2 regions of the Faecalibacterium sp. An77 genome follow, and region 2 is predicted to be linked to the other one. Evidence: predicted binding sites of a transcription regulator. Region 2 holds the regulator's gene; the other holds the start of a gene.
The links. Region 2 encodes HrcA, which represses chaperone genes, less so after heat shock. Its sites were predicted from a motif close to TGTTAGCACTCNNNNNNNNNGAGTGCTAACA; they were not measured.
Positions count from the first base shown of each region.

Region 1: the regulator HrcA is predicted to act here: its motif matches at 12,338-12,368, upstream of B5G28_RS04320 (Hsp20/alpha crystallin family protein).

Region 1 is NZ_NFHK01000007.1:43,573-59,424, reverse strand. It holds gene B5G28_RS04375 (Cof-type HAD-IIB family hydrolase) at 1-276, shown strand, start outside; gene B5G28_RS04370 (3'-5' exonuclease) at 297-1,295, shown strand; gene B5G28_RS04365 (VTT domain-containing protein) at 1,402-2,004, shown strand; gene B5G28_RS04360 (ATP-binding protein) at 2,083-3,624, opposite strand; gene B5G28_RS04355 (VWA-like domain-containing protein) at 3,636-5,069, opposite strand; gene B5G28_RS04350 (leucine-rich repeat protein) at 5,096-6,121, opposite strand; gene B5G28_RS04345 (FMN-binding protein) at 6,190-6,588, opposite strand; gene B5G28_RS04340 (glutamine--tRNA ligase/YqeY domain fusion protein) at 6,627-8,303, opposite strand; gene B5G28_RS04335 (YitT family protein) at 8,768-9,655, shown strand; gene B5G28_RS04330 (phosphoribosylaminoimidazolesuccinocarboxamide synthase) at 9,879-10,748, shown strand; gene B5G28_RS04325 (Hsp20/alpha crystallin family protein) at 10,913-11,377, opposite strand; gene B5G28_RS04320 (Hsp20/alpha crystallin family protein) at 11,748-12,212, opposite strand; gene B5G28_RS04315 (BlaI/MecI/CopY family transcriptional regulator) at 12,472-12,891, opposite strand; gene serC (3-phosphoserine/phosphohydroxythreonine transaminase) at 13,200-14,282, shown strand; gene B5G28_RS04305 (phosphoglycerate dehydrogenase) at 14,307-15,467, shown strand; gene B5G28_RS04300 (UDP-N-acetylmuramoyl-L-alanyl-D-glutamate--2,6-diaminopimelate ligase) at 15,549-15,852, opposite strand, start outside.
Region 2 is NZ_NFHK01000003.1:104,123-119,974, forward strand. It holds gene B5G28_RS02370 (ATP-binding cassette domain-containing protein) at 617-1,369, shown strand; gene B5G28_RS02375 (SufD family Fe-S cluster assembly protein) at 1,369-2,289, shown strand; gene B5G28_RS02380 (GNAT family protein) at 2,518-3,021, shown strand; gene B5G28_RS02385 (dipeptide epimerase) at 3,100-4,197, shown strand; gene B5G28_RS02390 (helix-turn-helix transcriptional regulator) at 4,700-5,323, opposite strand; gene B5G28_RS02395 (stage V sporulation T C-terminal domain-containing protein) at 5,694-6,236, shown strand; gene hrcA (heat-inducible transcriptional repressor HrcA) at 6,428-7,483, shown strand; gene B5G28_RS02405 (nucleotide exchange factor GrpE) at 7,496-8,152, shown strand; gene dnaK (molecular chaperone DnaK) at 8,276-10,108, shown strand; gene dnaJ (molecular chaperone DnaJ) at 10,278-11,441, shown strand; gene B5G28_RS02420 (hypothetical protein) at 11,759-12,118, opposite strand; gene B5G28_RS02425 (hypothetical protein) at 12,224-12,616, opposite strand; gene B5G28_RS02430 (DHHW family protein) at 12,821-13,996, opposite strand; gene B5G28_RS02435 (MBOAT family O-acyltransferase) at 14,009-15,427, opposite strand; gene B5G28_RS02440 (DUF4358 domain-containing protein) at 15,600-15,852, opposite strand, start outside.

The DNA of each region.
Region 1 (15,852 bases), on a different contig from region 2:
CTGTATTCCTCCAGCCCCTTCTTCATTGAGGCGGTGCCTCTGGGCGTGGCCAAGGACCGCAGCCTGGCAGCCCTGCTGGACCGTATGGGCCTGACCCGGGACAACCTGATGGCCTGCGGCGACGGAATGAACGACCGCTCCATGATCCGTTACGCCGGGGTGGGCGTGGCCATGGCCAACGCCGAAGGCCCCGTCAAGGCCGAGGCCGACTACGTCACCACCGCCGACAACAACCACGACGGCGTTGCCGAAGCGGTGGAGCGATTCATACTATAAGAATGGGGAACAATACAATCATGCCTCAGCGCAACTTGGTTATCTTTGATTTGGAATGGAACATCGGCTACCATCCCTATACCTTCAACTATCACGGGGTCGAGCAGACCCTGCGGGGGGAGATCATTGAAATCGGCGCCGTCAAGATCGACGAGAAGGGCAACGTCCTGGACACCTTTTCGATCCATCTGCGGCCCCGGATCTTCCGCAAACTGCAGCATCACATCGCCAAGGTCACCGGCCTGACCCAGGCCGACCTGGACCGGGGCGAGCCCATCCTGCAGGGCCTGCGCCGCTTTATGAAGTGGTGCGGCCCCGACGCCGAATTTGCCGAGTGGGGCCTGGACGACGTGCCGGTCCTCAAACAGAATCTTTTCCTGTGCAACCTGGACGAGAGCCATCCCACCGTCTGGTACAACCTGCAGCAGATTTTCCTCAGCCAGTACCCCCGCAAGGAGGGGGACGGCCTGACCCTGGAGAGCGTGGTCACCCGTCTGGGCCTGCCCACCGACCGGCCCTTCCATGACGCCTTGTCCGACGCCCTCTACACCGCCGACATCTGCCGCTGCATCGACCTGGCCCGGGGCCTGGCCGAGTACCCCTCCGAGGAGGAGCAGCTGCGCCAGAGCCTCTGTCCGCCTCCGGGGGATTACCGAGACTTCCGCCTGTGGGAGGGCTATGTGGAGCAGTTCGCCTGGCGCAACGACCCCAGCCTTCTCCGCGCCCAGTGCCCGGTCTGCGGCGCGGCCCTGACGCCGGATGAAATCTGGCTCAAGAAGGGCAGCAACAGCTGGTACACCCTGGCCCAGTGCCCCCACTGCGCCGGCACCGAAAGCGAAGCCGGACAGGGGGTGTTCCTGCGGTATAAGCTGGCCCGCCGGGACGGCCTCCACTGGACCTATGCCCGCTGCCTGCAGATGCCCACCGAGGACCTGCTGACCAAATGGCACAAGCAGCGCCGCCAGCAGATGGACCGGCTCCACGCCGCCGAGGCCCGGGCCGCGGCCAAAGAGGAATAACCATCGTCATTTTGTCTTTTTGTGCAGGAACTTGACAATTCGTTCACTGGTTTGTCATATTCACTGGGTATACTAGAGACAGTCGGATACGATGGGAGGACAATACATGGAAGAAACGCTTCTTTATTGGAGCAATCAGATCACATCGCTGGAGTTCTGGCAGTCGCTGCTGGACAGCTTTGTGGGTTTGGGTCCCTTTGTGCCCATCCTGCTGGCGATGGTGGAATCCTTTGTTCCTCCCCTGCCCCTCATCGCCATTGTGGCCCTGAACGTGGCAGCCCACGGGCCCATCATGGGCTTTCTGTTCAGCTGGTGCGGCGTAGCCCTGGGCGGCATCCTGATGTTCACCTTCTGGCGGCGGGTGGTCAAGCGTTTTTTCTGGCGCCATGCCAGCAAGTACGCGTGGTTCCGCAAGGCCCAGGGCTGGGTCAGCAACTGCGACACCTCCACCCTGTTTACCTTGGCCATGCTGCCTTTTACCCCCACATCTTTTCTCCATCTGACCTTCGGCATCTCGGATTTTGACGGCCGCCGGTATATCGCCACGCTGCTGGCCGGCAAATTCGTGATGGTGGCCATGATGGCCCTGTTTGGGGAGTCCCTCAGCAACGCCCTGGAGAACCCCCTCTATCTGATTCTGGCGGTGGCCCTGTGGGTGGGCATGTACTTTGCCTCCAAGGTGTTCTGCCGCAAGCATCATCTGGACTGATCCGGACACAAAAAGCAAAAACCCGCACAGCCTCCAAAAGGGAGGCCCTGTGCGGGCTTTTTTGTTGCCTGTTTGGAATTATCCGCGGAGCGGGTTGCGCAGCTCCTCGGCGGCCAGCTCGTGGTCCAGCGCGGCTTTCCGGCTGTCCAGCAGCAGGTCCTTGTTGTAGCGGAAATAGCGGTCGCAGCCGTTCTCGGTGATGAAGGTATGGGCTGCCGGCGACACCGTCAGCTCGGTGACGAAAATCACCATCTCCTGGCTCTCGCCAAAGGCCTGTTCCATGAAGTCGAAGGCAGCCTCCAGGGCGGCGGAAGCCTCCTCCTGGATCTTTTCCCGCTCATCGGCCAGCTCCTCAAAGTAGCTCCGCAGCAGGTCCAGCGCCTCCTTGGTTCCGGCGGCGTTGGCCCGGCGCAGTTTGCCGGCCCACTCCCGCAGGGCGGCGGCCACCCCCAGACGGTGGGCCAGGGCTTCCTTGTCCAGGGCGTTGGCGGTGCGCAGGCGGGCGGTCTCCGCCTCGTAGTCCGAAATCTGCTGCTGCAGCATCCGTTCCGGGTCGGAGGGCTCGGCATCGGGCAGCAGGGCCAGGTCCTGTTTGAGCTGACGCAGCAGGGCATAGCAGTCGTCGGTCACCTGGTTGCGGCGGCAGGAGGCGGCAAAGCGGGATTTCAGCCCTGCCAGCATCAGGCTGACCAGGGACAGACGCTCGTCAAAGGGCGCCTGCAGCAGCCGGGCAAAGGCCGTCGAACGGGGCTTGCCCGCCAGGATTTCCTCCACGCCGTAGTCGTCCCGGTACTTATAGTACAGGTCCAGATAGGAGGCGAAGTCCTCGGCGATCTGCTTGTGCTGCAGATACTGCCGGATCACTTCCTCGTCGGCCTGGAGGTCCAGGGATTCGTAGGTGTCCAGCAGGTTGGACAGGTCCTCCCAGCCGCGGGCGGTGACGAACTGGGTGCCCTCCACGTCGGCGTTGATCTGGTAGAAGTTCTGGGGATGCAGCTCCAGATAGCTCAGGATGGCGCCATGGATGCCCACCGCCCGGGCGTAATCCCGCCAGGCGGGAAGATCGGGCTCAATGTCCATCCGGCGGACGCGGTCCAGGGTGACGATGTCAAAATCCCGCACCGACTTGTTGTACTCGGGCGGGTTGCCCGCCGCCACAATCACCCAGCCCGCCGGCACCGCCTGGTTGCCGAAGGTCTTGCACTGCAGGAACTGCAGCATGGTGGGGGCCAGGGTCTCGGAGACGCAGTTGATCTCGTCGATGAACAGGATGCCTTCTTTCAGGCCGGTGGTCTCCATCTTTTCATAGATGGAGGAAATGATCTCGCTCATGGTGTACTCGGTGACCGAGACATCCCGGTCGCCGTAGTGCTTCTGGCGGATGAAGGGCAGGCCCACGGCGCTCTGGCGGGTGTGGTGGGTGATGGTGTAGGCCACCAGAGCCACCCCGCACTCCCGGGCGGCCTGCTCCAGAATCTGGGTCTTGCCGATGCCCGGAGGGCCCATCAGCAGGATGGGCCGCTGACGGATGGCCGGAATAGCGTATTCCCCCAGGGCGTCCTTGGCCAGATAGGCCCGGACCGACCGCTTGATCTCATCTTTTGCACGCTTGATATTCATAGGCAGATTCCTCACGAATTGTTCAGGTCACGGTAGAGGTCCTGGTCCTCATCCAGGGCCGCAGCCAGGCTGCCGGCCGGGCTGGGAACCGAATCGGGCCGGGTGAACTCGTCCTCGTCCAGCACCACCTTGATGGCCCAGGGCGGCACGTTGGCGTCATCGAACTTGTCCCCCAAAAACAGAAACGCCGTCTCGTAGGCCGGGCGGCGGGCGGGATAGGTTCCCATGCCGTCGGTAAAATACAGCAGGCCCCGCAGGTTCTGGAACTTTTTCTCCTCGCACAGCCGGGTCACATAGGCGAAGGCGGGGCGGAAATCGGTTCCGCCGCCTCCCGCCAGCTCGAAATGGTCCATCAGGTCGATGAGCTCGTCCTCGGTGGTGACCAGATGGTCCCGCTGGACCTTGTTGTCGGCCTGAATGATGTGGAGGTTCATCCGGCGGAAAAAGCTCTCCCGCTGCTTCAGCAGGGCGTAAGTCTCGGACAAGAAGCTCCGCACCAGCGCGCCTGAGGTGGAATAGCTGGTGTCGATGACCAGGGCGATCTCCTCGATCTTTTTGCTCTCCCGGGTCTCCACCGGCTCGATGAGGGGCATGTTTCCGTAGACCGACAGCCCGTAGGTGTAGAAGTTCAGATCGAAGGTGTCGGGGTCCAGATGAGGTTCCTCCCGCAGCACGCAGAACCGGCGCAGAAAATCCCGGTAACTGCTGCGGCTCCGGTTGGCGGCCTTCACCGCCTCGGCCAGATTGCCGGCGTTGGCGCCGGCCTCCTTGTCGTTCAGCTCCAGCTCGGTCTCCATCCGCCGCCCGATCTTCTGCCAGGTCTTTTGGAGCTGGGGGGACGGGGCGGGCTGGTTGGGCTGGCCGGGCTTGGGCCACAGCCGGTGGTCGTCGGCGTAGAACTCCCGGGCCAGCTGTTTCTGGACGCCGGGGGTCTGGGTCAGCAGCCAGCGGTAGGCCGGGGCTGCCGCCGCCACATGGCCGCCCTCGGTGAGGGCCTCATAGGCCCGGCGGCGGACGTAGGTCAGGGGCCGCAGGATGCTCTTGCGCCCCAGGCCGTCGATGACGTTTTCCACCGCCAGGTCGCAGGCCACATGCCACAGAGCCGGGTCCCGGCTGCCCTGCAGCCAGAGATGTCGGAATACGCAGTGGAATATTGTATGAAGATATAACCGTTTGAGGTATTTTGGGTTTTCCCGGTAGAGCCGCAGCAGGGCGCTGGGCTGATAGAACAGGCTCTGGCCGTCGGTGGCCAGGACGCCGCACCGCTCGTCGGGAACGGGGGTCAGGGCCCCCAGGGCCTGATCCAGAAAGCGGAAGTCCAGGTACAGCTCGCTGCGCAGCACAGCCAGCACCTCGCCGCCCATCCGGGCCTGCCATTCCTCATGGGTTTCGGGCCGGGCCGACTGAAAAGGCGCGTTGAAATCCACCGGTGCTTTGCGGGCCATACAGATCACCTCCCGGAATATTTATCTCAAAAATCATCAAATGTATAGCGTCGTTTGGGCCGGGCGGGCCGGGCGCGGTACTCCGCATCGGCCAGCAGGGCGGCAGACTGGGCGTCTCCGGCCTGCTGGGCAGCCGCCGAGGCAGCGGCCAGAGCCGGACCGTCCAGGACGTTCAAGGCCAGCAATGCCCCCAGCGCCTCCCGGTCCTGGGCCCGGATGAGGGCCGCGGCCACCGCCGCCCCCTGCTGGGCCAGGAAGGCCCGGTAACGCCCGGCGGCCTCCTCCCCCAGCTGCCAGGGATACCGCAGCCGGTCCAGGCAGAGGAGGGCCATATAGGTGGGATCATCCCCGCCGTGGCCCTGGGCAAAGATGGCGTCGTACTCCTCGCAGCGCAGACGCCCGTCCCGGAAACACTGGCGGTAGTGATACCCCTGGCCCGAGAAGGTGTGGAGCAGAATGTGGGCGGGGGTCTCCTCGATGTCCTCCCAGTACTCCGGGTAGCGGAACACCGCCGCGGTGTCCCCTTCGGGCCCGTCCGGCAGGAAAGCCGCCCGCAGGTTGCTGGAAATATTGTTGACGATGGCAAACAGGCCGGTAACGGCGTCAGGCTGGGCGCAGACCCGGACCTCGGTCAGGGCAAAGCAGTTGAGGAAGACATCGCTGCCCACCGCCAGAGGCCCGTCCCCCACCGTCATCCGGCGAAGGGCCCGGCAGTTGTAGAAGGCGCAGCTGCCCACCTCCCGCAGGGAGGCCGGAAGGGTGATTTCCTCCAGGAAGTTCCCCGCCACCGGGTGCAGGTCCTCCGACTCGGAGGCAGGGCCGGCGTACACCGGCCGGCCTTCGCCGTCCCACCCGCAGCGGAACAGCTGTCCCGGCATCCGGTCCCGGACGGTTCCCGCAAAGCAGTAGCCTCCCAGCCGGGCCAGGGGCAGAAGCTGCCCCTCGGGGCCGGGCAGAACCTCGGGCAGGGTGAGGATGGGTTCCTCCCCATAGGCCCGGGCCAGGGCTGCTGTGCCGTCGGGCTGCACCATATAATCAAAGGTATACCGCATGGATGCCTCCCTTCAAAACAAAGCGCTCCCGCGGCGTGTTGCCGCCGGGAAGCGCTTTTTCCTGTGAATCAGCCCGCAGCCTGGGCCAGACAGTCATCCATACCGGCGAGAACCGCCTCGCTGGTGTAGGTGCTGCCGGACACCACGTCCACGTTGGCAGAGGAGCCGGCCTCGGTCAGGGCAGTGGCCAGCTGGGCAGCGGCCACGCCGCCCAGAGCGGGGGTCTCGCCCGAGGCATCCACCTGGACATCCGACACCATCCCGCTGGAGATGGTGACGGTGACGGTCACCTCACTGAGGTAGCCCTGCTGCACCGAGGTGTACACCCCATCCAGCAGCAAGACGTTGTTGGGGTTTTCGCCGCCGGGCAGCGGGTCCGTGTTGTGGATATAGAACACCAGGCTGAGCGCCATCAGAACGGTGACGACAGCCATCAGCAGAGCATTGCGCAAAAACCGTTTCGGCATTGTGGCAAGGCCCTCCTTTCCTCATGGTTTGAATTGGATCACTGGGGGCATTCCACCGGCTTGGCGGGCTTGAAGCTGTCCCGCAGGGTGACCACCCGGTTAAAGACACCGGGGTGCTTGGAATCGGGGGTGAAGAAGCCGTTGCGGACAAACTGGAACTTGTCCCCCGGCTTGGCGTCGGCCAGAGCCATCTCCAGCTTGCAGCCGGAGCAAACGGTGACGCTGTCCTGGTTCAGGAAATCCCGGTAGCTGGTGCCCTCGGGGAGATTGTTCATGTTCTCGCGGGTGAACAGCTTGTCGTACAGGCGGATCTCGGCCTCGATGCAGTGGGCGGCGCTGACCCAGTGGATGGTGCCCTTGACCTTGCGGCCGTCAGCGGGGTTGCCGCAGCCGGTCTCCAGGTCGGCGGTGCAGTGGATGGCGGTGACGTTGCCCTCGGCATCCTTGTCCACGCCGGTGCAGCGGACGATATAGGCGCCCATCAGACGGACTTCGCTGCCGATGGTCAGGCGCTTGAACTTGGGAGGCGGCACCTCTGCGAAGTCCTCCGACTCGATCCAGACCTCACGGCTGAAGGTCACCTCACGGGTGGAGCTGTCGTTGGCCTCCCGGTTGGGGTTGTTGGCCAGGGCAAAGGTCTCGGTCTTGTCCTCGGGGTAGTTGTCCACGATCAGCTTGACCGGGTGCAACACCGCCACGCGGCGCTGTGCGTTCAGGTCCAGCTCGCTGCGGACGCAGGCCTCCAGCTGGCGCATGTCGATCAGGTTGTCGCACTTGGCAATGCCGGCCTCCCGCACAAAGGTGAAGATGGAGGAGGGGGTATAGCCGCGGCGGCGCAGGCCGCAGAGGGTGGGCATCCGGGGATCGTCCCAGCCGTCCACAATGCCCAGCTCCACCAGCTCACGCAGGTAGCGCTTGCTCATGACGGTGTTGGTCATGTTCAGGCGGGCGAACTCCCGCTGTTTGGGGAACTCGGTGCCGAAGATGTTGGTGATGACCCACTCGTACAGGGGGCGGTGGTTCTCAAACTCCAGGCTGCACATGCTGTGGGTGATCCCCTCGATGGCGTCCTGAATGGGGTGGGCAAAGTCGTACATGGGGTAGATGCACCACTTGTCCCCCTGACGGTGATGGCTCTCGTACTTGATGCGGTAGATGGCCGGGTCACGCATATTCATGTTGGGGCTGGCCAGGTCGATCTTGGCCCGCAGGGTCTTTTCGCCCTCCTTGAACTCACCGGCCCGCATCCGGCGGAACAGGTCCAGGTTCTCCTCGGGGGTGCGGTCACGCCAGGGCGAGGGACGGCTGGGCTTGCCGGCGTCGGTGCCGCGGTACTCCCGCATCTCGTCCCGGGTCAGGTCGTCCACGTAGGCTTTGCCCTCCAGGATCAGCTTCTCGGCGTAGGCGTAGCACTGCTCAAAGTAGTCGCTGCCGTAGAAGATGCCGCCGTTGGGATCGGCGCCCAGCCAGTGCAGGTCCTCCAGGATGCTGTTGACGTACTCCACGTCCTCACGGGCGGGGTTGGTGTCGTCCAGGCGCAGGTTGAATTTGCCGCCGTAGGCCTTGGCGATGGACCAGTTGATATAGATCGCCTTGGCGCTGCCGATGTGCAGGTAGCCGTTGGGCTCCGGCGGGAACCGGGTGTGGACCTCGCTGACCTTGCCTTCGGCCAGGTCGGCGTCGATGATATCGGTCAAAAAGTTTTTGTCTGCCATAATACAGTTCTCCCTCATACTGCTCGCTGCTCGGATATCGTCCCTCCGGCGCAGGCTGCGCCGCGGGACGTCTGCGGGAAAATAGGCCGGCGGGAAAAGGTTCCCCGGCTGTCTGCCGCGGGGTGCGGGCTGTTTTTCCACCCGGCCGCCGCGGCCCGTGGAATACCGGCCTTCCAGCCCAAAAAACCACAGAGAAAGCTGCCCGTGCATGCTTTTGGTGCACGCCAGGCCGCTTTCCCGCTGAGTGTGTTGCAGACACACCCTTATAATGGTATATCATACAACATTTTCAGCTTTCCTGCAAGAAGGACGGACCCAGTTTTCTCTTTTGATTCACCGCCCGGTTTTTTTCTGCCGGTAATTCGTGCAGAATGCTTGACATCCGCCATGAAGTATCGTATAGTTCTGCATGGTGTGAAATTTTCTGTGCTTTGGAAAGCACTGTGCAACGAGGAAACAAAATTATGATGGATCTAGTCAAAGACGCTTTTAAAAAGGAAAAACTGCTTGCAAACTTCCGCTTTTTTGTTCTGCTGAACCTGGGCCTCATCCTGACGGCCCTGGGCATTGTCTGGTTCAAGACCCCCAACCACTTCGCCTTCGGCGGCACATCGGGCCTGTCGGTGCTGCTGTCGGCTTTGTTCCCCCAGTTCAACGTGGGCTTTTTCATGTGGGTGCTGAACCTGATCCTGGTGGTTCTGGGCTTTGTGTTCCTGGGCATCAGCTGCATGGGCTGGACGGTGTTCTCCTCCTTTGCCCTGTCCTTTTACGTTTCTTTGTGCGAGGCCATCTGGCCCATGCCCCATCCCTTCACCGACGACAAGCTGCTGGAGCTGATCTTCGCCGTGCTGCTGCCCGCCATCGGCGCCGCCATTGTCTTTAACATCGGCGCCTCCACCGGCGGTACCGATATTGTTGCCCTGATCCTTACCAAGCATTCATCTTTGAACATCGGCACCGCCCTGATGGTCAGCGACGTGCTGATTATCATTGGCGCAGCCGCCATCTTCGGCGTGTCCACCGGCCTGTACTGTATCCTGGGCCTGATCGGCAAGTCCTTTGTGGTGGACGGCGTCATTGAAAACATCAACCAGCGCAAGGTGTGCACGGTGGTCACCTCCAACCCCGAGGACATCATCGACTTCATTCTGGACGACCTGCACCGCTCGGCCACCGTGGAGGACGCCCAGGGCGCCTACACCGGCAAGGACCTGACCGTCATCATCACCGTCCTGACCCGCCGCGAGGCCGCCCGCCTGCGCAACTTCCTGCGGACCAATGACAACCACGCGTTCATCACCATCGTCAACTCCAGCGAGATCATCGGCAAGGGTTTCCGCGCCCTCAACTGACCCGCCTTCGCCGGCTGCCCAAAGCCGGCAAAGTCATACTTATTCGCAAAAAAAGCCGTCCAAAAGGGCGGCTTTTTTGCAGTTTTCACCAGAATTCACACCCAACCGGGCAGCAACTCCACCGTTCTGGCGGTAGTCAAACCGGGGGCAGATATGATACAATAAGGCCGTAAGAAAGATCGCGGCCCCGGCGGCCGCTTGGAAGAAGAAGGAGTGTTTTTCGATGACTGAATACAAGCCTTTCAAAGAGGGCAAGGTCCGCGAGATTTACGACGTGGGCGACGCCCTGGTGATGGTTGCGACCGACCGCATTTCCGCCTTTGACGTGATCCTGAAGAACAAGATCACCAAGAAGGGCACCGTCCTGACCCAGATGAGCAAATTCTGGTTCGACTACACCAAGGACCTGCTGCCCAACCACATGATCTCGGTCAACACCGCCGATATGCCCGAGTTCTTCCGTCAGCCCCAGTTCGAGGGCAACAGCATGCTCTGCCGCAAGCTGACCATGCTGCCCATCGAGTGCATCGTCCGCGGCTACATCACCGGCAGCGGCTGGACCAGCTACCAGAAGACCGGCAAGGTCTGCGGCATCACCCTGCCCGAGGGCCTGAAGGAGTCGGACAAGCTGCCCGAGCCCATCTACACCCCCAGCACCAAGGCCGACCTGGGCGACCACGACGAGAACATCTCCTACGAGCAGAGCATCACCGTGCTGGAGAAGCACTTCCCCGGCAAGGGCGAGGAGTACGCCGCCAAGCTGCGTGATTACACCATCGCCCTGTACAAGAAGTGCGCCGACTACGCACTGAGCCGCGGCATCATCATTGCCGACACCAAGTTTGAGTTCGGCCTGGACGAGGCCGGCAACGTGGTGCTGGGCGACGAGATGCTCACCCCCGATTCTTCCCGCTTCTGGCCCCTGGAGGGCTATGAGCCGGGCCACGGCCAGCCCTCTTTCGACAAGCAGTTTGTCCGCGACTGGCTGAAGGCCAATCCCGACAGCGACTACCTGCTGCCCCAGGACGTCATCGACAAGACCATCGACAAGTACCTGGAGGCCTACGAGCTGCTGACCGGCACCAAGCTGTAAGTCTTTAAAAAATGCTCCTCCCCCGCCTGTCCGGCCCCGCGCCGCAGGCGGGTTTTTCTATGCCCGGACGCAGAGGCGCGCCCCCATTCACAGACAACAAAAGCCCCCGGAGGGCTGGATGCCTTCCGGGGGCGGATTGGTTCTTTGGTGGAGCCCTGCGGGCCTTACTCAATGTCGATCAGGTTGCTGTTGGGCTTGGGCAGCTGCTTCTTGACCTCAGGACGGGGCAGGGTGATCTTCAGGACACCGTCCTCAAACTTGGCGTGGATGTCCTCCTTCTTGATCTCCTCGCCCACATAGAAGCTGCGGGTGCAGGTGCCCGAGAGGGTCTCGCGGCGGACGTAACGGCCATTCTGGCCTTCGTTGCCGGTGGTGTGGCTGCGGACGGCCTGGATGGTCAGATAACCGTCCTGCAGCTGCATCTTGACGTTCTCCTTCTTGCAGCCGGGCAGGTCCACATCCATCTCATAGCCGTTCTCGACTTCCTTCACGTCGGTTTTCATCATGTTGGATGCCCGCTTGCCGAAGGTGTTGCGGGTATCGCGGTTCAGCTCCCGCTCCATATCGCTGAAGAACGGATCAAACCAGTCATCGAACAAATTCTCATGAAAAACAGCAGGCAGTAACATAAGTCAAACCTCCTATCACAGCCCTCAGGGGCTGGTATATCATCTGAAATTCTCAGGGCGGGAAGGCCTCTGCCGGGGTTCTTTGGTTTCCCCCGGGGCCCTTCCTCCTGACCACGGCCTTAGTATAGCACGCATTTTTAGCACTGTCAAGCATAGAGTGCTAAAATTAATTCTTTCTTCATAATCCTGTCACATTTTCCGGCAGAGTGCACGCTTTTTCTTTTCTGTACGCTCTTTTTCGCCCAACATCCGCACTCTGTCCAGCGCTTGTGCATTCCTTCCGCTTGCATCTCCGGATACAAAAACGCCCCCGAGAGGCTTTTCGGTCTCTCGGGGGCATTTTGATGCGTTTTCGGAACGCGCCGCCTGGTTACTCAATCTCGATCAGATTCTGCTGGGCGGCGGGCAGCTGCTGCTGGACCTGGGGATGGGGCAGGGAGAATTTCAACACGCCATCCTCAAATTTTGCGTGGATGTCCTCTTTCTTCACATCCTCGCCCACATAGAAGCTGCGGGCGCAGGTGCCGGAGAAGCTCTCCCGGCGGACATAGCGGCCATTCTGGTCGGTCTGGTCGTTGCTGTGGCTGCGGACGGCCTGGATGGTCAGATAGCCGTTTTCCAGCTCCATCTTGACGTCCTCTTTCTTGCAGCCGGGCAGATCCACGGCCACCTCATAGGCGCTGCCGGTGTCCCGGACGTCGGTCTTCATCATGTTCGCGCCGCGCTTGCCAAAAACCTGGTGGGATTCGCGGTTCAGTTCGCGATCCATATCATCGAAGAACGGATCAAACCAATCATCGAAAAGATTCTCATGAAAAACAGCAGGCAGAAGCATAAGTCAAACCTCCAATCAAACAGCCCCGAAACGGGCTGAGCTTTGCTCCCGGCGGAATGGGAACCGGAGGTTGTTTGGATCTCTGGTGCCCTTCCTCCTGAGCACAGCTATACTATAACACGGACTTTTAGCACTGTCAAGCATTGGCTGCTAAAATTCACTTTGTGGACACAGTTTGTTCACATCTCATGCAATCTCTCGCCGTTTTATGCGCTATTCCGTGTTTTGGCTCACTCTGCCCGGGCCGCACCTCACATACTTAGAAAAACGCGTCGTAGCTGTCGTACTCCTCCGCCTGGGCTTTCATCTCCTCGATGACCGCCCCGGCCTGTTCCAGCTGGCTGGGCCCTGCCCCCGACTCGCTGACCAGGGCCCGCACCGCCGCCGCCAGATCCCCGCCGAACAGGGTGTCCAGCCGCTCCCGCATACAATAGACCCCATAGGCCCGCCGGGTGATGGTGGGGGTATAGATATTATAGTTGGCGTTCCGGGTGACCTTCACCCAGCCCTTGGCCTCCAGCCGGCTGAGAAAGGTCAGCAGGGTCCCGTCGGCCCAGCCCTTCTCTTTCAGCTTCCGGCCAATGTCCCGCCGGGAGGCGGGAGCCGCCTCCCAGAGGGCCAAAAGGACCTGTTCCTCCGCCGCTGAAAGCGGTTTGCAGTGCTCCGGTATGCCGTACAACCCAAAATCCCCCTTTTTCTTATCTTTACATTTGTAGTAGTTTTACTCAGTATAGCAGACCTGAGCCCGGGTGACAAGGGGTGTTTTTGGGCCTGGAATGGGCATTTTAGGCCATTCTACTACATTTGTATTTGTTTTTGTCCTTGTATGACACACATTTGTGTGTTCTGCGCTTTCACTGCTTATCTGCACCGGTCTTTTTTGTGCAAAAGAGCTCTTGTTTTTGCCGTCCCAAAACCTTTATACTTTGTACCATCAAACACGCCAACACAGAGCAATCTGAATCATACAGACGGAGGGAATTCATCATGGCAAGAGTTTACAATTTCAGCGCCGGGCCCAGCATGCTGCCTGAGGCAGTCCTGAAAAAGGCACAGGCCGAAATGCTCGACTACCACGGCAGCGGCCAGAGCGTCATGGAGATGAGCCACCGCAGCAAGTGGTTTGACGACATCATCCAGAACACCGAGGCCTCCCTGCGCCGCCTGATGCAGATTCCTGACAACTATAAGGTGGGCTTTTTCCAGGGCGGCGCCACCCAGCAGTTCGCCATGGTGCCCCTGAACTTCATGACCACCGGCAAGGCCGACTACATCGTCACCGGCAACTTCTCCAACCTGGCCGCCAAAGAGGCCGCCAAGTTCGGCGAGGCCCGCATCGTCGCCTCCAGCAAGGACAAGAACTTCACCTACATTCCGGACGTCAAGGCCATCCCCTATAACCCCGACGCCAGCTACATCCACATCTGCCAGAACAACACCATTTTCGGCACCCAGTATGTGGAGATTCCCCAGGTGGAGAACATTCCCCTGGTGGCGGACATGAGCTCGATGATCCTGTCCCGCCCGGTGGATGTGAGCCAGTACGGCTGCATCTACTTCGGCGTTCAGAAGAACGTCGCCCCCGCCGGCATGGCCATCGCCATCATCCGGGAGGATCTGCTGGGCCACGCCGCCGACACCGTCCCCACCATGATGAACTACACCACCATCATCGGCAAGGACAGCATGTACAACACCCCGCCCTGCTGGTGCATCTATATGACCGGCCTGGTGCTGGATTACCTGGAGAACGCAGTGGGCGGCCTGGCCGAGATGCAGAAGATCAACGAGGCCAAAGCCAAGGTCCTGTATGACTATCTGGACAGCCAGGACTTCTACACCAACCCTGTGGAGCACCGCTACCGCAGCACCATGAACGTCACCTTCACCAGCCCCAACCCCGACATGGACAAGAAATTCTGCGCGGAGGCCACCGAGGCAGGCTTTGTCAACCTGAAGGGCCATCGCCTGGTGGGCGGCATGCGCGCCTCCATCTACAACGCGATGCCGGCCGAGGGCATCGACAAGCTGGTCGCCTTTATGGAGACCTTCCGCAAGAACAACGCCTGAGCTTTTCCAGGGAGGAATACACCCATGTTTACGATTCAGACTCTCAACGCCATCAGCCCGGTGGGCCTGGCCAAACTGCCCAAAAACCTGTTTGAGGTGTCGGTGAATGCCGAGGACCCCGAAGGCATTCTGGTGCGGAGCGCCGACCTGCTGAACACCGAGTTCAAGCCCAACCTGCTGGCCATCGCCCGGGCGGGCGCCGGCGTCAACAACATTCCCCTGGACCGCTGCAGTGAGCAGGGCATTGTGGTGTTCAACACCCCCGGCGCCAACGCCAACGCGGTGGCCGAGCTGGTGGTGGGCATGCTGATTGCGGGCAGCCGCAATGTTCCGGCGGCCTCGGCCTGGGCCCAGGGCCTGGCCGGCGACCCCAACCTGAAAAAGGACGTGGAAAAGGGCAAAAAGCAGTTTGTCGGCAACGAAATCTCGGGCAAGGTGCTGGGCGTCATCGGTCTGGGCGCCATCGGTTCCCGGGTGGCCAACTGCGCCATCGAGCTGGGCATGGAGGTTTACGGCTACGACCCCTATATCTCCATCGACGCCGCATGGAACCTGAGCAGCCGCGTGCAGCACTGCGTCAATCTGAACGACATGCTGCCCCTGTGCGACTACCTGACCATCCATGTTCCCTACCTGCCCACCACCAAGGACACCATCAACGCCCAGACCCTGGCTCTGTGCAAGGACGGCGTCAAGGTCCTGAACTACGCCCGGGGCGAGCTGGTGAACAATGCCGCCATGCTGGAAGCTCTGGAGAGCGGCAAAGTGGCCCAGTACATGACCGACTTCCCCGCCGAGGAGCTGCTGAACAATCCCGGCGTCATCTGCACCCCCCACCTGGGCGCCTCCACCCCGGAGGCCGAGGACAACTGCGCCATTATGGCCGCCCAGGAGCTGAGCGACTATCTGCGCAACGGCAACATCACCCACTCGGTGAATATGCCCGACGTCCAGCAGCCCCGCGCCGGCGGCAAGCGGGTCTGCATCATCCACAAGAACGAGCCGGGCGTCATCAGCCAGATCACGGCTCTGACCACCGCCGCCGGCCTGAACATCGAGAACATGGTGAACAAGAGCAAGAAGAACATGGCTTACACCATGCTGGATGTCACCGGTCCCATGGACAACGGTCTGAAAGAAAAGCTGGATGAAATCCCGGCCGTTATCCGGGTTCGCATCCTGTGATAAATCTCACTATCCTCCATTACCCAAAAAAGCCCCCGGGCTGTCTGCACACCGCAGCGGCCCGGGGGTATTTTTATGGGATTATTCCAGCCCGATTTCCTTGGCGTACTCTTCCAGCAGCTCCCGCTCCAGGAAGGGGGTCTTGACGCCCATCCGGTCGCGGTAGGTCTCGTGGCCCTTGCCGATGACGGCAATCAGGTCGCCGGGCTGGGCGTGGTCCACCGCATAGTGGAGGGCGTCCAGACGGTCGGGGATCTCCACAAACTTGGCGTCGGGGTTGCCCTTGACCATGCCCTGACGGATGTCGGCCAGGATGTCCTCCACCTTTTCAAAGCGGTTGTTGTCCTCGGTGAGGATGGAGAAATCCGCCATCTTGGCGCAGATT
Region 2 (15,852 bases):
ACCTGTAGGATATGCGGCCCTGCGTCCTTTTGGACCCGGGGCCACGGTTGGCTTTTATTGTATCATGTTTGGGCGGGCCATTCAACCGGGCGGGGAGTTTTTCACTCTTTCCACCGGGTTTTCCACCGTTTTTACTGGCAGCGGGAGGAATTTTCCGCCTCTTTTCCACTCTTTCAACGGAGTTTTCAACAACTCCACTTTCCATCCGTTTATACATGAGGTAAACCACAGCCCCCTTTTTCACCCCTTTGCGCCCATCATTCACCCTTCTTTTGCTGAAATTTTGTAAGTTTGACCGTCAAATTCTATTTCATTCAAAATCCGCCAAATCCTATCTTCTTCCCAGGTTTTCCGATTCGGAATAGGAAAAATCACACTTTTCAACATGGGCCCCTGAACAGGAATCTTTGGGAGGCCGTGGAAAACTTTTCCCTTTTTTAACACAGACTTTTTATTTCCTAGTTAAATTATAGGATTGACACCATCTGCCTTTTCAGGTATAATTCCCTTGCGAGGTTGAAAGGCCCGTCCAGCGGGCCATACTCCCTCCAAGCAAACCAAATTCAACACGAGCCTTCTGCACCCAGAAGGCGCAGCTTCAACGAGGTGTCATTCCATGCTGGAACTCGAGCATATATCTTTTGATGTCCCGGGCGAAACAGGTCAAAAAGAGATCATCCGGGATATCTCTCTCACCATTCCCGACGGGGCATTTGTGGCCATCACCGGCCCCAACGGCGGCGGCAAGTCCACCCTGGCCAAGCTGATCGCCGGCATCGAGCAGCCCACGTCCGGCCGCATCCTCTTTGACGGAGAGGACATCACCCATATGAGCATCACCGACCGCGCCGCCCGGGGCATCAGCTATGCCTTCCAGCAGCCGGTCCGGTTTAAGGGCATCCAGGTGCTGGACCTGCTGCGGATTGCCGCAGGCAAGGACCGGCCCCTGAGCATTGGCGACGCCTGCGCCTACCTGTCCGAGGTGGGCCTGTGCGCCAAGGATTATGTCAACCGCGAGGTCAACGCCAGCCTGTCGGGCGGCGAGCTGAAGCGGATCGAGATCGCCACCGTCCTGGCCCGGGGCCAGAAGCTGTCGGTGTTTGACGAGCCGGAGGCCGGCATCGATCTGTGGAGCTTCCAGAACCTGATCCAGGTCTTTGAGCGGATGCAGCAGAAGAATACCGACGGCTCCATCGTGGTCATCTCGCACCAGGAACGCATCCTGAACATCGCCGATGAAATCGTGGTGCTGGCGGCCGGCAAGGTCACCCAGCACGGCCCCCGGGCAGAGATTCTGCCCGGCCTGCTGGGCACCACCTCCGCCGTCACCGCCTGCAGCGCACTGGAACAGGGAGGCAGAGACGCATAATGCTGGACAACATTCAGAAGCAGATTCTGGCCGAGGTGGCCGATCTGCACACCATACCCGAAGGCGCCTACAACATCCGCGCCAACGGCCAGGCCGTGGCCCGCAACTGCACGGCCAACATCGACATCACCCCCAAGGACGACGGCACCGGCATTGACATTCACATCAAGCCGGGCACCAAGCACGAGAGCGTCCACATTCCGGTGGTGCTCAGCGAGAGCGGCCTGAAGGAGACGGTCTACAACGACTTTTTCATCGGGGACGACTGCGACGTGCTGATCGTGGCGGGCTGCGGCATTGACAACTGCGGCAACCAGGATTCGGAGCACGACGGCATCCACCGGTTCTTTGTGGGCAAGAACGCCCACATCCGCTATGTGGAGAAGCACTACGGCCAGGGCGACGGCCTGGGCATGCGGATTCTCAACCCTGTCACCGAGGTGCATCTGGACGAGGGCGGCTCCATGGAGATGGAGATGGTCCAGATCAAGGGCGTGGACTCCACCAACCGCAAGACGGTGGCCGATCTGGCCGCCGGCGCCCGTCTGGTGGTCCGTGAGCGCCTGATGACCCACGGCCGCCAGGTGGCGGTCAGCGGCTACGAGGTGACCCTGAACGGCGCTGGTTCCAGCGCCGATGTGGTGTCCCGTTCGGTGGCCCGGGACCGCTCCTATCAGAAGTTCGACGCCCTCATCACCGGCAACGCACCCTGCTCGGGCCATTCCGAGTGCGACGCCATCATCATGGACCACGCCCGGGTCCTGGCCGTGCCCCAGCTGGACGCCAACGACCTGGACGCTGCCCTGATCCACGAGGCCGCCATCGGCAAGATCGCCGGCGACCAGATCACCAAGCTGCTGACCCTCGGCCTCACCGAGGAGGAAGCCGAGGAGCAGATCATCCAGGGCTTCCTGAAGTAAGGTCCGGGCCGGAAACTTTCTCTGCGGGGACCGCCGCCCCAAAAACGGCGATGCTGGGCCTTTCCTTCGCTTCTGTCCAACTTTTGACATAAAAATATAGAATTTTCAGTAAAAATGTAGTATACTGAATCTATCGCCGGCGGGCACGGCATCCGTTTGGCCCCCGGCAAGGCAGGAGAGGGAATCGACTTACGCAACCCCAAGTTTGACAGAGAAGGTGGAGGATTCATGTTTCGTGGAGCAAATCGGTTTGAGCTGGATCAGATTATGGAGGTTTACGCCCGGGCCCAGGCGTTCATGGCCGAGAACGGGAACCCGACCCAGTGGGGGGATCATTACCCCTCGCGTGAACTGATCGAGGAGGACATCTTGTCCAACCGGTTGTTCGTCTGTGTCATCAACGGAGAGCTGGAAGCAGTCTTTGCCTTTGTTCTGGGCGAAGACCCTACTTATAAAGTGATCGAGGACGGAGAGTGGCTCAGCAACGGGCCCTACGGCACCCTGCACCGGCTGGCATCCGCCGGCCACCGCAGCGGCATCGCCCGTCTGGTCATCGACTGGTGTCTGGAGCACTGCGAGAGCCTTCGGGCCGACACCCACGCCGACAACAAGATCATGCAGCACGTGCTGGAGACCAACGGGTTCTCCCGCTGCGGCATCATCCATGTGGCGGACGGGTCGCCCCGCATTGCCTACCAGAAACTGGGCATCCGCCAGTCCCTGCGGGAGTGAGCGGGTCAAACCAAAGGATTTGTACACGGGGGACGGCGGGCTGCCGTCCCCTTTTTGGTGAAAAGAGGGGGAATCCTTATGAAGATCACACAGGTACGTCTGGGCCGGCTGTCGGTACCCCTGCGGGTGCCCTTCAAGACCGCGCTGCGGACGGTGAACAGCGTCGAGGACATTGTGGTGGAGCTCCACACCGACACCGGAGCCATCGGCTACGGCGAAGCGCCCCCCACCGGCCCCATCACCGGCGACACCGCCGGGGGAATCATGGGCGCCATCCGGGAGCTGATCGCCCCGGTGATCCTGAACCAGGAAGTGGACGATTTCGAGGCCCTGACCGCCCGGGTCCAGAAGGCCGGCGTCCACAACACCAGTGCCAAAGCGGCGGTGGACATGGCCCTGTGGGACCTGTACGGCCAGCTGCATCACATTCCGGTGCACAAGCTGCTGGGGGGCGCGCGCCGCACCCTGGTGACCGACATCACCATCAGCGTCAACCCGCCTGAGGAGATGGCCCGGGACGCCCTGGACGCGGTAGCCCGGGGCTACGACTGTCTGAAAGTAAAAGTCGGGGCCGACCCGGCCCTGGACACCGCCCGGCTGGCAGCCGTCCGGAAGGCGGTAGGGGACGACGTCTGCATCCGCATTGACGCCAACCAGGCCTGGACGCCGCGGCAGGCGGTGCGCATCCTGAACGAGATGCAGGACAAGGGCCTGGCCCTGGAGCTGGTGGAGCAGCCGGTGCCGGCAGCCGACCTGGAAGGTCTGGCCTACGTCACCCGGAACAGCTGGGTGCCGGTGATGGCGGACGAGAGCGTATTCTCCCCGGCAGACGCCATGAAGATTTTCCAGAACCGCGCAGCAGACTACATCAACATCAAGCTGATGAAATGCGGCGGCATCACCAACGCCCTGCGGATTGCTGCAGCGGCGGAAGTCTACGGAGTCGAGTGCATGATCGGCTGCATGCTGGAGGCGAAAATCGCCGTCAACGCCGCCGTAGAGCTGGCCTGTGCCCGGAGCATCATCACCCGGGTGGATCTGGACGGCCCGGTCCTGTGCAGCGTAGATCCCATTCAGGGCGGCGCACGTTTCGACGAACGCCTCATCACCGTCTCGGACGATCCCGGCCTCGGCATCCACGGCATCGACCCCTCCTACTTTTTCGAGAAAAAGTAGGCAAAAAGCTTTTCAATGTGTACCATACACTTTCCGGGTCTCCGACAGTTCCGCGGGGCCGTTTCGCCCCGGCTCGCTCGTTACGTTCGGGCTGTGCCCGGGTGCGATGCAACGCTTTATCAAGCCTGGGTTCCATAATTTATTCTATGAATTGATTGGCCTGAACAGGGGAGACCGTACGCGCACACCATCCCATTCCCCGGTCAGGTCTTTCGCCTGCACAAGCCTGCTATAAAAACAAAATCCTCGCCTCCTTTGGGGCGGGGATTTTTATTATACCTTATATAGTCCGCAGCCCGCATCCCCAGCAGAGGAAACGTAGTCCGTTCTGTGCCTCATGTACCCTTTCATCATCATGCGAGGCGACAGCAGTTTTTGCTGTCGCCCCTTATGGGTCAGCCAGCAAAGGCAGACGGGCCTGTCAACGGCGGCGCGTATGCGCCGTTCATCTTGACCGTTGACTGGCCCGTCGGGCTTTGCTATTCCTTTTCATCCCCCTTTGTCACCGGGAATCCCGCTCCCTCTTTTTCAGGAGGACATAGCTTCCCGCGGCCAGCCCCAAAGACACCACCCCAAAAAGGAAATCGTGAAAGATCCCGCTGGGATAGGGGGCAACCCACCCTTGCCGGAAAACAAGGATGGAAAGGGCTCCCGTAATCATCGAAACCGGCATAAAGGCAATGCCCATCAGGTTGAGCCAATGCACATAAAACGGCGCTTTTGCCGCCGACAGCAGCCTCCCTATAAAATAGCCGGCCAGCCCGACCACCTGAATCATCATGGAGCCCCAGACGGTTTCCATGGTCTGTAGTTCATACCATCCGCCAAAGGCGCACAGCAATCCAATGACAATCAGCGCGGTGGATGCAATATAGAGGATTCTGCTTGCCAGCTCTCTGGTTTTTTCGTCTTTGTCGTTGGCCGCCGGTTGGATGCCTTTCAGAAGATAGTCGGTCGTCACTTCAAAAAAGTCGCTCATGGTGATGATTTTTTCCAAATCGGGCGTGCTTTGTCCGCTCTCCCATTTGGAAACCGCCTGCCTGGAAACGCCGACGTGTTCCGCCAGCTCTTCCTGGGATATCCCTTTTGCTTTCCTTAAGGATTGGATTCTGTCCGCCAGGTTCATGGCCGTCTCTCCTTTCTTTTTCTGGAATCATTTTAGCAGAATATGCGGTTGCATCGCCACCACGCCGGCGTGGCAATGTGTCAACCGGCCGTTACGCGGCCTTTCACAGGCAAAAAAGCGCAAAATACAAGCCCCGATCGGTCGTTTTCCATCCGATTTCATTGTACCACCGCGAAAGCGGCGTTTCCACCTGCCCGCGCCTTTTCTTTTCCGGAACAGAGCCGGAGAGGAGACGCGGCCCCTCCCGGGCAGCGGGTCCTCTTTCATCCGCCGGACATCCTGCCTGTGTTTGCCCCAGCCTGTATAATTCCCACCCAATGACAAATACTATCCAGCAGAACCCAACCAACAGGAAAGCGAGGAAAAGATCATGAAAGCAACCGGCATTGTGCGCCGTATTGATGAGCTGGGCCGCGTGGTCATCCCCAAGGAGATCCGCCGCACTCAGCGCATCCGCCGCGGCGATCCTCTGGAAATCTTCACCACCGGCGACGGCGAGGTCATCTTTAAAAAGTATTCGCCCATCGGCGAGCTCCACAGCACCGCCAGCCAGTACACCGACGTGCTGAACAAGAGTTTCGCCCTGACCGCTTTTGTCTCGGACCGGGACCACATCATCGCCGTCAGCGGCGCCGGCAAGCGGGAAATCGCCGACCGCAGCATCAGCCAGCCTCTGGAAAAGCTGATGGAAAGCCGCAAGCCCTACCTCAGCGAGGGCGTGCCCGAACAGGCCGTCCTCCCCTGTGAGGGCTCGGACCGGGCCATCCTCTGCGCCTGGCCCATTGTGGCCGCCGGCGATGTCACCGGTTCGGTGGGCCTTCTCACCGACGACCGCACCGAAAAACCCGACGCCGCCCACCAGAAGGCCGTCTCGGTGGCTGCCGCCTTCCTTGCCAAGCAGATGGAGGAGTGAGCTGCGCGCCCATCCTCCCCAGGCTGTGTGCCCGTCCGCCGGGTGCACAGCCTTTTTTGCTGGAGTTTATGACAGAATTGAAAACTTTTTTCCCACCCCCTTGACACCGCCGCGGATTTGCATATAATAAACTTAGCACTCAGAACAAAAGAGTGCTAAACAAACCAGCAAAAGCAAGGAGGCAGGACAGCATGGCAATGGATGAGCGCAAGCAGCGTGTGCTGCAGGCCATCGTATCCCTCTACAGCGTAGAAGGCGAGCCAGTCGGCAGCAGCGTCCTTGCCAACTACTTCGATATGGCGGTGTCCAGCGCGACACTGCGCAACGAGATGGCGGCCCTGACGCGGCTGGGACTGCTGGAGCAGCCCCACACCAGCGCAGGCCGGGTACCCAGTGCCAAGGGCTACCGGTACTATCTGGACCATCTGCTGGACGACACCCAGCCCCTGGATCGGGTCACCCGCTCCAGAGTGGACAGCGTCTTTGCCAGCCTGGACCACGAACCCGACCGGCTGGCCCAGGGCGCCGTCAAGGCCCTGGCCCAGATGAGCGGCTACACCGCCGCCATCAGCACCCCCTGCGCCGAGGATTTGTGCGTAGCACACTTCGAGGTGGTGCAGGTGGGCCGCAGCGCTGCGGCGGTGCTGGCGGTCACTTCCGCCGGCTATGTCCGAACCCGGGTGGCCCGGGTCCGGGACGGCCTCACCCGTGAGAAGGCCGCCGAGCTGGCCGCTCTGCTGAATCACAATCTGACCTTTGTGGCGGCGGTGGACCTGTCCCGCCGGGCGCTGGCGGAACTTTGCAGCCAGATCAGCCCGTCTCTGGTGCCGGTCATCAGCGCCGCGGCGGCCATCCTGCAGGAATCCGCCACCCCCCGGGTTTACCTGGGCGGCGAGCCCTTCCTGCTCAACTGGCCCCAGCTGGAGGGCAAGGTCCAGACGGTCCTGTCCCTCCTGAACGACGAGGCCGCGGCGGCCCGCATCATTGCGGCCCCCGCCGAGAGCACCAGCGTCCTGCTGGGCGAGGACATGGAGCCCCGCATCCCGGGTCTGTCGGTGGTCAGCTGCCGGTATCTGGTGGGCGGCGGCCTGTACGGCTCGGTGGCCCTCATCGGCCCCACCCGGATGCCCTTTAGTAAAGTCATCCCGCTGCTGGAAGCCTTTGCCGACGAACTGGGCGAAGGCATGGCCGGCAAACGAAAAGATACACCCCAGGCCGCCGTACCCCGGGCAGGCCGTAAAGCATAAGGAGGCGCGCAGATGAGCGAAGAAACCAAGAAGGCCCCCGAGGCTGAGACTTCTGCATCCCAGCAGACCGATCAGCAGCCGGTGGGCGAGGAGGCAGCGGCCCAGGAAGCCGCCGCTCCCGGCGCAGAGGATACCGCCCCTGCGGCCGAAACCGACAGCTCCAAAGAGGAGCCCAAAAAGAAAGACGGCTGGTTCGGCAAAAAGAACCGGGACACCGAGGCCCTGAAGGCCAAGCTGGACGCCGCCGAGAAGGCAGCCGCCCAGGCCAAGGATCAGCTGCTGCGGGTGGCTGCCGAGTACGACAACTACCGCAAGCGTTCCACCCGGGAGGCCGACCAGAAGTTCAACGACGGCATCTCCTACGCCGTCAACCAGATCATCCCGATTCTGGACACCCTGGACATGGCCGCCAACGCCCCCTGTACCGATGAGAACTACAAGAAGGGCGTCATCATGACCCTGGATAAGGCCGCCAAAGCCTTCCAGACCCTGCGGGTGGAGGAAATCGAGGTGCTGGGCAAGCCCTTCGATCCCAACTTCATGAACGCAGTGCAGCAGGTTCCCGCCCAGGAGGGCCAGGAGAGCGGCACGGTGGTCACCGTCTACCAGAAGGGCTACAAGCTGGGCGACAAGATCGTCCGTCACGCCACCGTGGTGGTGGCCGAATAGTCTGCCGCAGCTCCCGCCCCGGCGGGAGTCCCGATAGAATCAATCCCGTAACACATTGCGATCACTGATAAACAAACAACAAAAAAACATTTCAAGCTGAGCTTTGAGAGAGGAGCCATTTTTATGAGCAAGATTATTGGTATCGACCTTGGTACTACGAATAGCTGCGTTGCCGTGATGGAAGGCGGCGAGCCCGTCGTCATCCCCAATGCGGAAGGTGCACGCACCACCCCGTCTGTGGTGGGCTTCACCAAGACCGGCGACCGCCTGGTGGGCCAGGTGGCAAAGCGCCAGGCCATCACCAACCCCGACAACACCGTCTCGTCCATCAAGCGTAAGATGGGCACCAACGAGAAGGTCACCCTGGACGGCAAGGAGTACACTCCCCAGCAGGTCAGCGCTATGATCCTGCAGAAGCTGAAGGCTGACGCCGAGGCTTACCTGGGCGAGACCGTCACCGAGGCCGTCATCACCGTTCCCGCATACTTCAACGACAGCCAGCGTCAGGCCACCAAGGACGCAGGCACCATCGCCGGCCTGAACGTCCGCCGCATCATCAACGAGCCCACCGCCGCATCTCTGGCCTACGGCATCGACAAGGAAGAGGACCAGAAGATCATGGTCTACGACCTGGGTGGCGGCACCTTCGACGTCTCCATCATTGAGATGGGCGACGGCGTCACCGAGGTTCTGTCCACCAACGGCGACACCCACCTGGGCGGCGACGACTTCGACCAGCGCATCATCGACTGGATGGCAGACGCTTTCCAGACCGAGAACGGCATCGACCTGCGCAAGGACAAGATGGCTGCCCAGCGCCTGAAGGAGGCCGCTGAGAAGGCCAAGATCGAGCTGTCCAGCGCCATGACCAGCCAGATCAACCTGCCCTTCATCACCGCCGACGCCACCGGCCCCAAGCACCTGGATATGACCCTGACCCGCGCCAAGTTCAACGAACTGACCGCAGATCTGGTTGACCGCACCATGGCCCCCGTCCGCAAGGCTCTGGCTGACGCCGGCCTGCGCGCTTCCGACCTGAAGAAGGTCCTGATGGTGGGCGGCTCCACCCGTATCCCCGCCGTCTACGACGCCGTCAAGAAGGAACTGAACTGCGAACCCTTCAAGGGTATCAACCCCGACGAGTGCGTGGCCGTGGGCGCTGCCATCCAGGGCGGCGTTCTGCAGGGCGACGTCAAGGGCCTGCTGCTGCTGGACGTCACTCCGCTGAGCCTGGGCATTGAGACCCTGGGCGGCGTCTGCACCAAGATCATCGAGCGCAACACCACCATCCCCACCCACAAGAGCCAGGTCTTCTCCACCGCCGCTGACAACCAGCCCTCGGTTGAGGTCAACGTCCTGCAGGGCGAGCGTGAGTTTGCCCGCGACAACAAGAGCCTGGGTGTGTTCCACCTGGACGGCATTGCACCGGCTCCCCGCGGCGTGCCTCAGATTGAGGTCACCTTCGATATCGACGCCAACGGCATCGTGAAGGTCAGCGCCAAGGACCTGGGCACCGGCAAGGAGCAGAACATCACCATCACCGCTTCCACCAACATGTCCAAGGACGACATCGACAAGGCTGTCAAGGAAGCCGAGCAGTATGCCGCTGAGGACAAGAAGAAGCGCGAGGAAGTGGACATCCGCAACGGCGCCGACCAGATGGTCTTCCAGACTGAGAAGATGCTGAAGGAGAACGGCGACAAGCTGCCCGCCGACGTCAAGAGCGAGGCCGAGAGCAAGCTGGCCGACCTGAAGAACACCCTGCAGTCCGGCAGCATCGACGACATCAAGGCCAAGCAGGAGGCTCTGAGCCAGGTGTTCGAGCGGATGTATCAGTCCGCCGCAGCCGCCCAGCAGGCCGCCGGCGCCAACCCCGGCCCCGATGCTGGCAGCAGCAACAGCAGCAACCAGGCCAACGATGACGGCGTCGTGGACGCCGACTTCAAGGAAGTCTGAGAATAAAATGCACTGACACCCCGGCCAAACCGGCGGGGTGCACAGGCTGAAAGGAGGGCGCGGCCTCTGGCCGCAGCCCCTGGACATGGCAAAGCCGCTCCGGTTTTCCCCGGGGCGGCATTTGCCGGTTTTAGAGCCAGCGCGGCTGGCAGGCGAGAGGTGAGTGGAAATGGCACAGGAGAAACGTGACTATTACGAGGTCCTGGGTGTGTCCAAGACGGCCACGGACGAGGAAATCAAAAAGGCCTACCGGAAGCTGGCCCTGAAGTACCACCCGGACTACAACCCCGGCGACAAGACCGCCGAGGAAAAATTCAAAGAGATCAACGAGGCCCACGAGGTCTTGTCCGACCCCGACAAGCGCAAGCGCTATGACCAGTTCGGCTTTGCGGGCGTCGATCCCAACTACGCGGCCAGCCAGGGCGGCGCAGGCGGTTTCGGCGGCTTTGGCGGGGTGGACCTGGGCGACATCTTCGGGGATATTTTCGGCGGCGGCTTCGGCGGTTTCGCCGGCGGCGGCGCCCGCTCCAACCCCAACGCCCCCCGCAAGGGCCAGGACATCCGGGTGCGGATTACCCTGAGCTTTGACGAGGCGGTCCACGGCTGCAAGAAGAACATCACCATCACCCGGCAGCAGACCTGTACCGAGTGCAACGGTTCCGGCGCAGCCCCCGGCACCACCCCCGAGGTGTGCCCCGACTGCAACGGCCGCGGCTACACCGTCCAGCAGCAGCGGACCCCCTTCGGCGTGATGCAGAGCCAGCAGCCCTGCACCCGCTGCGGCGGCAAGGGCAAGCTCATCAAGACCCCCTGCAAGGTCTGCCATGGCAGCGGCCGTGTGGCCACCAAAAAGACTCTGGAGGTCAATATCCCCATGGGTATTGACGACGATCAGAGCATTGCGCTGCGGGGCATGGGCGATGCCGGCACCAACGGCGGCCCCGCCGGTGATGTCATCGTGATGGTCACCGTCCGGCCCGACGACCTGTTCCAGCGGGACGGCTACGACGTCTGGGTCACCATCCCCATCACCTTCAGCCAGGCGGTTCTGGGCGACAACATCACCGTCCCCACCATCGACGGCAAGGTGGAGTACAACCTGCCCGAAGGCACCCAGAGCGGCACCACCTTCCGGCTGCGGGGCAAGGGCATTCAGTATCTGAACGGCCGCGGCCGGGGCGATATGTACGTCAAGTGCGACGTGGAAATCCCCAAGAAGCTGAACAAGACCCAGCGGGAGGCCCTGAAGAAGTTTGAGGGCACCCTGAAGGAGGACAACTACGAAAAGCGGAAGGGCTTCTTCCGCAAGCTGAAAGACATTCTCAACAAGTAATCCCCCAAGATCTCAAAGACCCCGAAAGGCAGCGATGCCCTTCGGGGTCTTTTTTGCGGGGTTTGCAGGCCCTGGAGGGGCCTTTGGGTCAGGGGCGGGACTTTTTCCCGTCCAAACCAAAGCGCCCCGTCCAGGCCGCCGGACAGGGCGCAGGGAAGGGGACTGGCCCCCAGCAGCAAAACCGGAGGCCTATGCCGGCCCTCTGCGGCGGCTGCAGCGCGGCGGCACCGGGGGCTCGAAAGCATAAAAAGAGGGCGGCGGCCCCGCCCCGAAGGGAGGACCGCCGCCTGTTTAGGTCTTTGGTGGAATTGCAGAGGTTAGACGGTGGCGAATGCGACAGCCGACACAACCCAGCCCAGGGGGCTGCCGATGGAAGCGGCAGTAGCCAGAACGCTGCGGACGCAGTTCAGGACAGAGGTGGTGGTGTAGTTCAGCCAGGTGTCAACGCCCTTCTCCAGGTCGGTGCCGATGTTGCCGGTCTTGTTGGCAGCATACCAGCGGCGAGCGCCCAGCAGCTGATCGATCCAGTTGTACAGAAGCAGGCCGCTAACAGCCAGGGAGATGCCGCCGCTGATCAGAGCAGCAACGCTACCAGAGTCAGCGCCGCCGGTGGTGTAGGTCATCTCGTCTTCCGTCATGAGGTTGTAATTAGCGGGCATACGAACGGTCATTTCCATAATGATGCTCCTTTTCTTTGCAAAGATTAGGCTATTGTGAACGGTACATTCCAGCCTTCGACTGGATGAGAGTTCCAGCAGAAATGCAACCGTTTGCAAACCAAATCAGGTGAAGATCAGCAGCGGGATGCTCAGGGGCCACAGGCCCACCACCGCAACGGCCGCCACCAGATCACGGGTAAAGTACGACAGCGACTTGGACATATCTGCGCCCAGGTCATCCACTGCCCTGCCCAAAATGGTGAAGATGTTGCCCTCCGCGTTGTCATCCAGCCAGCGGTTGGCCTGCTGAATGCCCCAAATGTAGCTGGTCGCCAGCACGGCAACGCCCACAATGGTGGCGATGGTGCCCATGGCATTGATGGCAGAGGCGGTGGTGTCCACCACGCTGTCCACAGCATTGCCGACACTGTCCACAATACCGCCGCCAGTCAGGTAGACCATCTCGTCCTGTGCAACCGGGGCGAAATGTTCCGGGTAACGGATCGCATCTTTCATAGGTCAAATCTCCTTTGCTGATAGGATACCGGCGGGTTTTCACCTGCCCGCAAAACAGATTCTCCCACACCTTTTGGGTTCAATCCCATTTTACCACATTGTGAGAGAATGCTCAAGAGTTTCCTTGAAAAAAGTGTGAAATTTAGGCGGTTTTCATAATATTGTATAGCATTCTTTGTGGAAAGACGCCCCGTCTCGATTTTTTCACCCTTCAATCCCGGCCCGGTACAGGTAGGGATCGCTCTTGAAACTGTCAAAACTGTACAAAACCAGAATCTGGTCATAGTCGTTCTGGTCAATCAGGGTATCCAGGCCGTAGTTGTAGTTCCGCAGGTCCACCACGTCGATGTCGGCATAGTTGGCGGTCAGGAAGGGGACAAAGGAGTTGGCATAGCTGTCCTTGATGACCAGAATGCTGCCCTCGCCGTCGCCCTCCACCCGGCTCATGCCGTTGTTTCCGTGGAGGAAGGCCGCATATTTGTCGTAGACCTCCAGCTTGGACAGATCGTACAGGCCGGTGGTGTTGCCCGCCTCGGGCATGCCGGGCCCCGTGACGGTATAGATGGTCAGGGGGTTGTCCAGCTGGTAATAGGTCAGGGTGTCGGGCTGGGCGTTCCAGGTGCGGGCCCGGGAATAGAAGGTGCCGTAAAAGTCGGGCACTTCCACCGCCTGGTGGGCCGACAGGTCAAAGGGTGTCAGGCCCAGCAGGCTGCACAGATGGCTGTAGGCATAGTAGGCGCCCTGGGTGGTCCAGTGGTGGTCGGTGCGGTAGTAGATATACTCGTCCCGGTGGTCGGACAAAGTCTGCGCCACCGACACGAAGGTGCCGCCGGCCTCCTCCACCGCCGTCTGAATCTGCTTCAGGTAGACGGTTTCGTCCAGCAGGGGGGCGCCCACCGGCACCCGCTCGGGGTAGATGGTGGCCGCCGAGGGCACCACCATGGTATAGACCTTGCCGGGATAGCGGGAGGCCAGGGAAGTCACTGCGGCGATGTTCCGGGGCAGGGTCCGCTCCTCGCTGGACACCAGGCCGAAGGTCCGGTTGATCATCTGGCCCTCGTCCCCCAGCAGAACGCCGCCGCTCTGGGTCTTTTGGAACAGGGCCGTCTCCACAAAGCTCTGGAGGCTGATCCAGCCGTCACGGCCGGGAATCTGGTCCTTGGTGTACTGGGTGTAGTTGCTGAAAAACTGGTTCAGGCCCTTGGCCGTCAGCAGCTGGGTGGTAATGGCGGGGCGCTGGGTCAGGGTGGTGTTTTCCAGCTCGCTGACCTGACGGTCAGGGGTCAGCAGGTCCAGCACAAACACGCCCACAAAAAAGACGCTGAACAAGATCAAAACCGGGTAATGGATCAGCCCGCCGCGTTTTTTCTTTTGTTCCATGGTGCGGCCTCCTTAGAAGTTGAAGTAGAGGAAGGGGCTGTTGGTGCTGCCCACCACATAGGCGGTGGAGACCACCAGCAGCAGGGCCACCGTCAGCACCCTTGTCCAGTTCCGCCGTTTGAGCAGGTCCCAGACCTTCCCGATGAGGGGGGTGCAGCAGATGGCCGACACCACCAGCAGGACGCCGTAGTTCCGGAGGAAGTATACCGGCGACACGCCGCCCGAGGGGATGAACAGCTTCTGGAACAGCAGGCCGAACTGGACGCCGGCGTCGTTGCCCACAAACATGGCCCAGCCCACCACCACAAAGAACAGGGTGTAAATGTGGGGCCAGATTTTACCCTTTTGCAGGTATTTCAGGAGGAACAGCTTTTCCACCGCCAGCAGGACGAAATAGTACAGGCCCCAGCAGATGAAGTTCCAGTTGGCGCCGTGCCAGATGCCGGTGAGCAGCTCCACGATGAACAGGTTGAGGATCTGGCGGCGCAGGCCCTTGCGGTTGCCGCCCAGGGGGATATACACATACTCCCTGAACCAGCCCGACAGGGTCATATGCCACCGCCGCCAGAACTCGGTGATGGAGGCGGAAATATACGGATAGTTGAAGTTCTGGGGGAACTCAAAGCCCATCATCTTGCCCATGCCGATGGCCATCATGGAGTAGCCCGAGAAATCAAAGTACAGCTGGAAGCTGTAGGCCAGGATGCCCAGCCACACCAGCGGGGTGGAGGCGTTGGCCAGGCCCACAAAGGTCACCGAGGCGTCGTCGGCGATGCCGATGATATCGGTCCAGAGGGCGCCGATGGCGTCGGCCAGCAGCACCTTTTTGGCCAGGCCGAAGGTGAAGATGGTCACGCCCTCCTCAATCTGGGCCAGGGAATAGCGGTGCTTGTAGACGTGGAGCTGGACGGCCACATCCCGGTATTTGACGATGGGGCCGGCGATCAGCTGAGGGAACATGACCACATAGGCGCCGAAGTCGATGATGTTCTTTTCGGCCGGGACGTTCCGCCAGTAGACGTCGATGGTATAGGACAACGTCTGGAAGGTGTAGAAGCTGATGCCCAGAGGCAGGACGCTGATGCCCTCGATGGGGGCAAAGCTTGTCCCCAGCAGGGCGTTGGCGCTTTCCAGCACAAAGTTGGCGTATTTGAAGTAGAACAGCATCCCCAGGCTGCCCACCAGGGCCACCGCCAGGAGGATTTTCCGCCCCAGGGGGCGGCGGTCAAAGAGGGCGATCCCCAAACCGCACAGGTAGTTGATGAGGATCAGGCCCAGCATCACCGGGAAAAACCGGACTTCGCCCCAGCAGTAGAACACCAGGCTGCACAAAAACAGGACGGTGTTCTTGGCCCGGGCGGGGGCAATATAATAGGCCGCCAGGGTAAAGGGCAGAAAATGAAACAGGAAGATGATCGAACTGAATATCAAGGCCGTATCTCCTTACCAGCAGGGTGGGTGTGGGGCCATTCTCGTGAGAACGCCTGGGTCAAATAAGAGCCGATGCCCCAGAGGCATTGGCTCAGGGACTACAGCAGATTTCCCGCCGGGCAGGGCCCGGGCGCCGGTCACGGCGGCCCGAACCCATCGCGGGGGCAAAACCTTACTGTGCGTATTCGTTCATCACGTCGTCCACGGCCTGACCCAGGTCAGCGGTGGCCTCGTTGGAGGCGATGACCATGACCACCAGGTTATCCCGGCCCGAGATCACTGCGTTTTCCACGTTGCTCTGGGCCTGGGCAAATTCGGAGTAGTTGCCGTAGAAGGCCACCTGGTCCTCCTTGTAGGTCTGCAGCTGCTCGCAGATGGCCTCGGACTTGCCGGCGGCGGGCTGGATCACCAGCACCAGGCCGGCG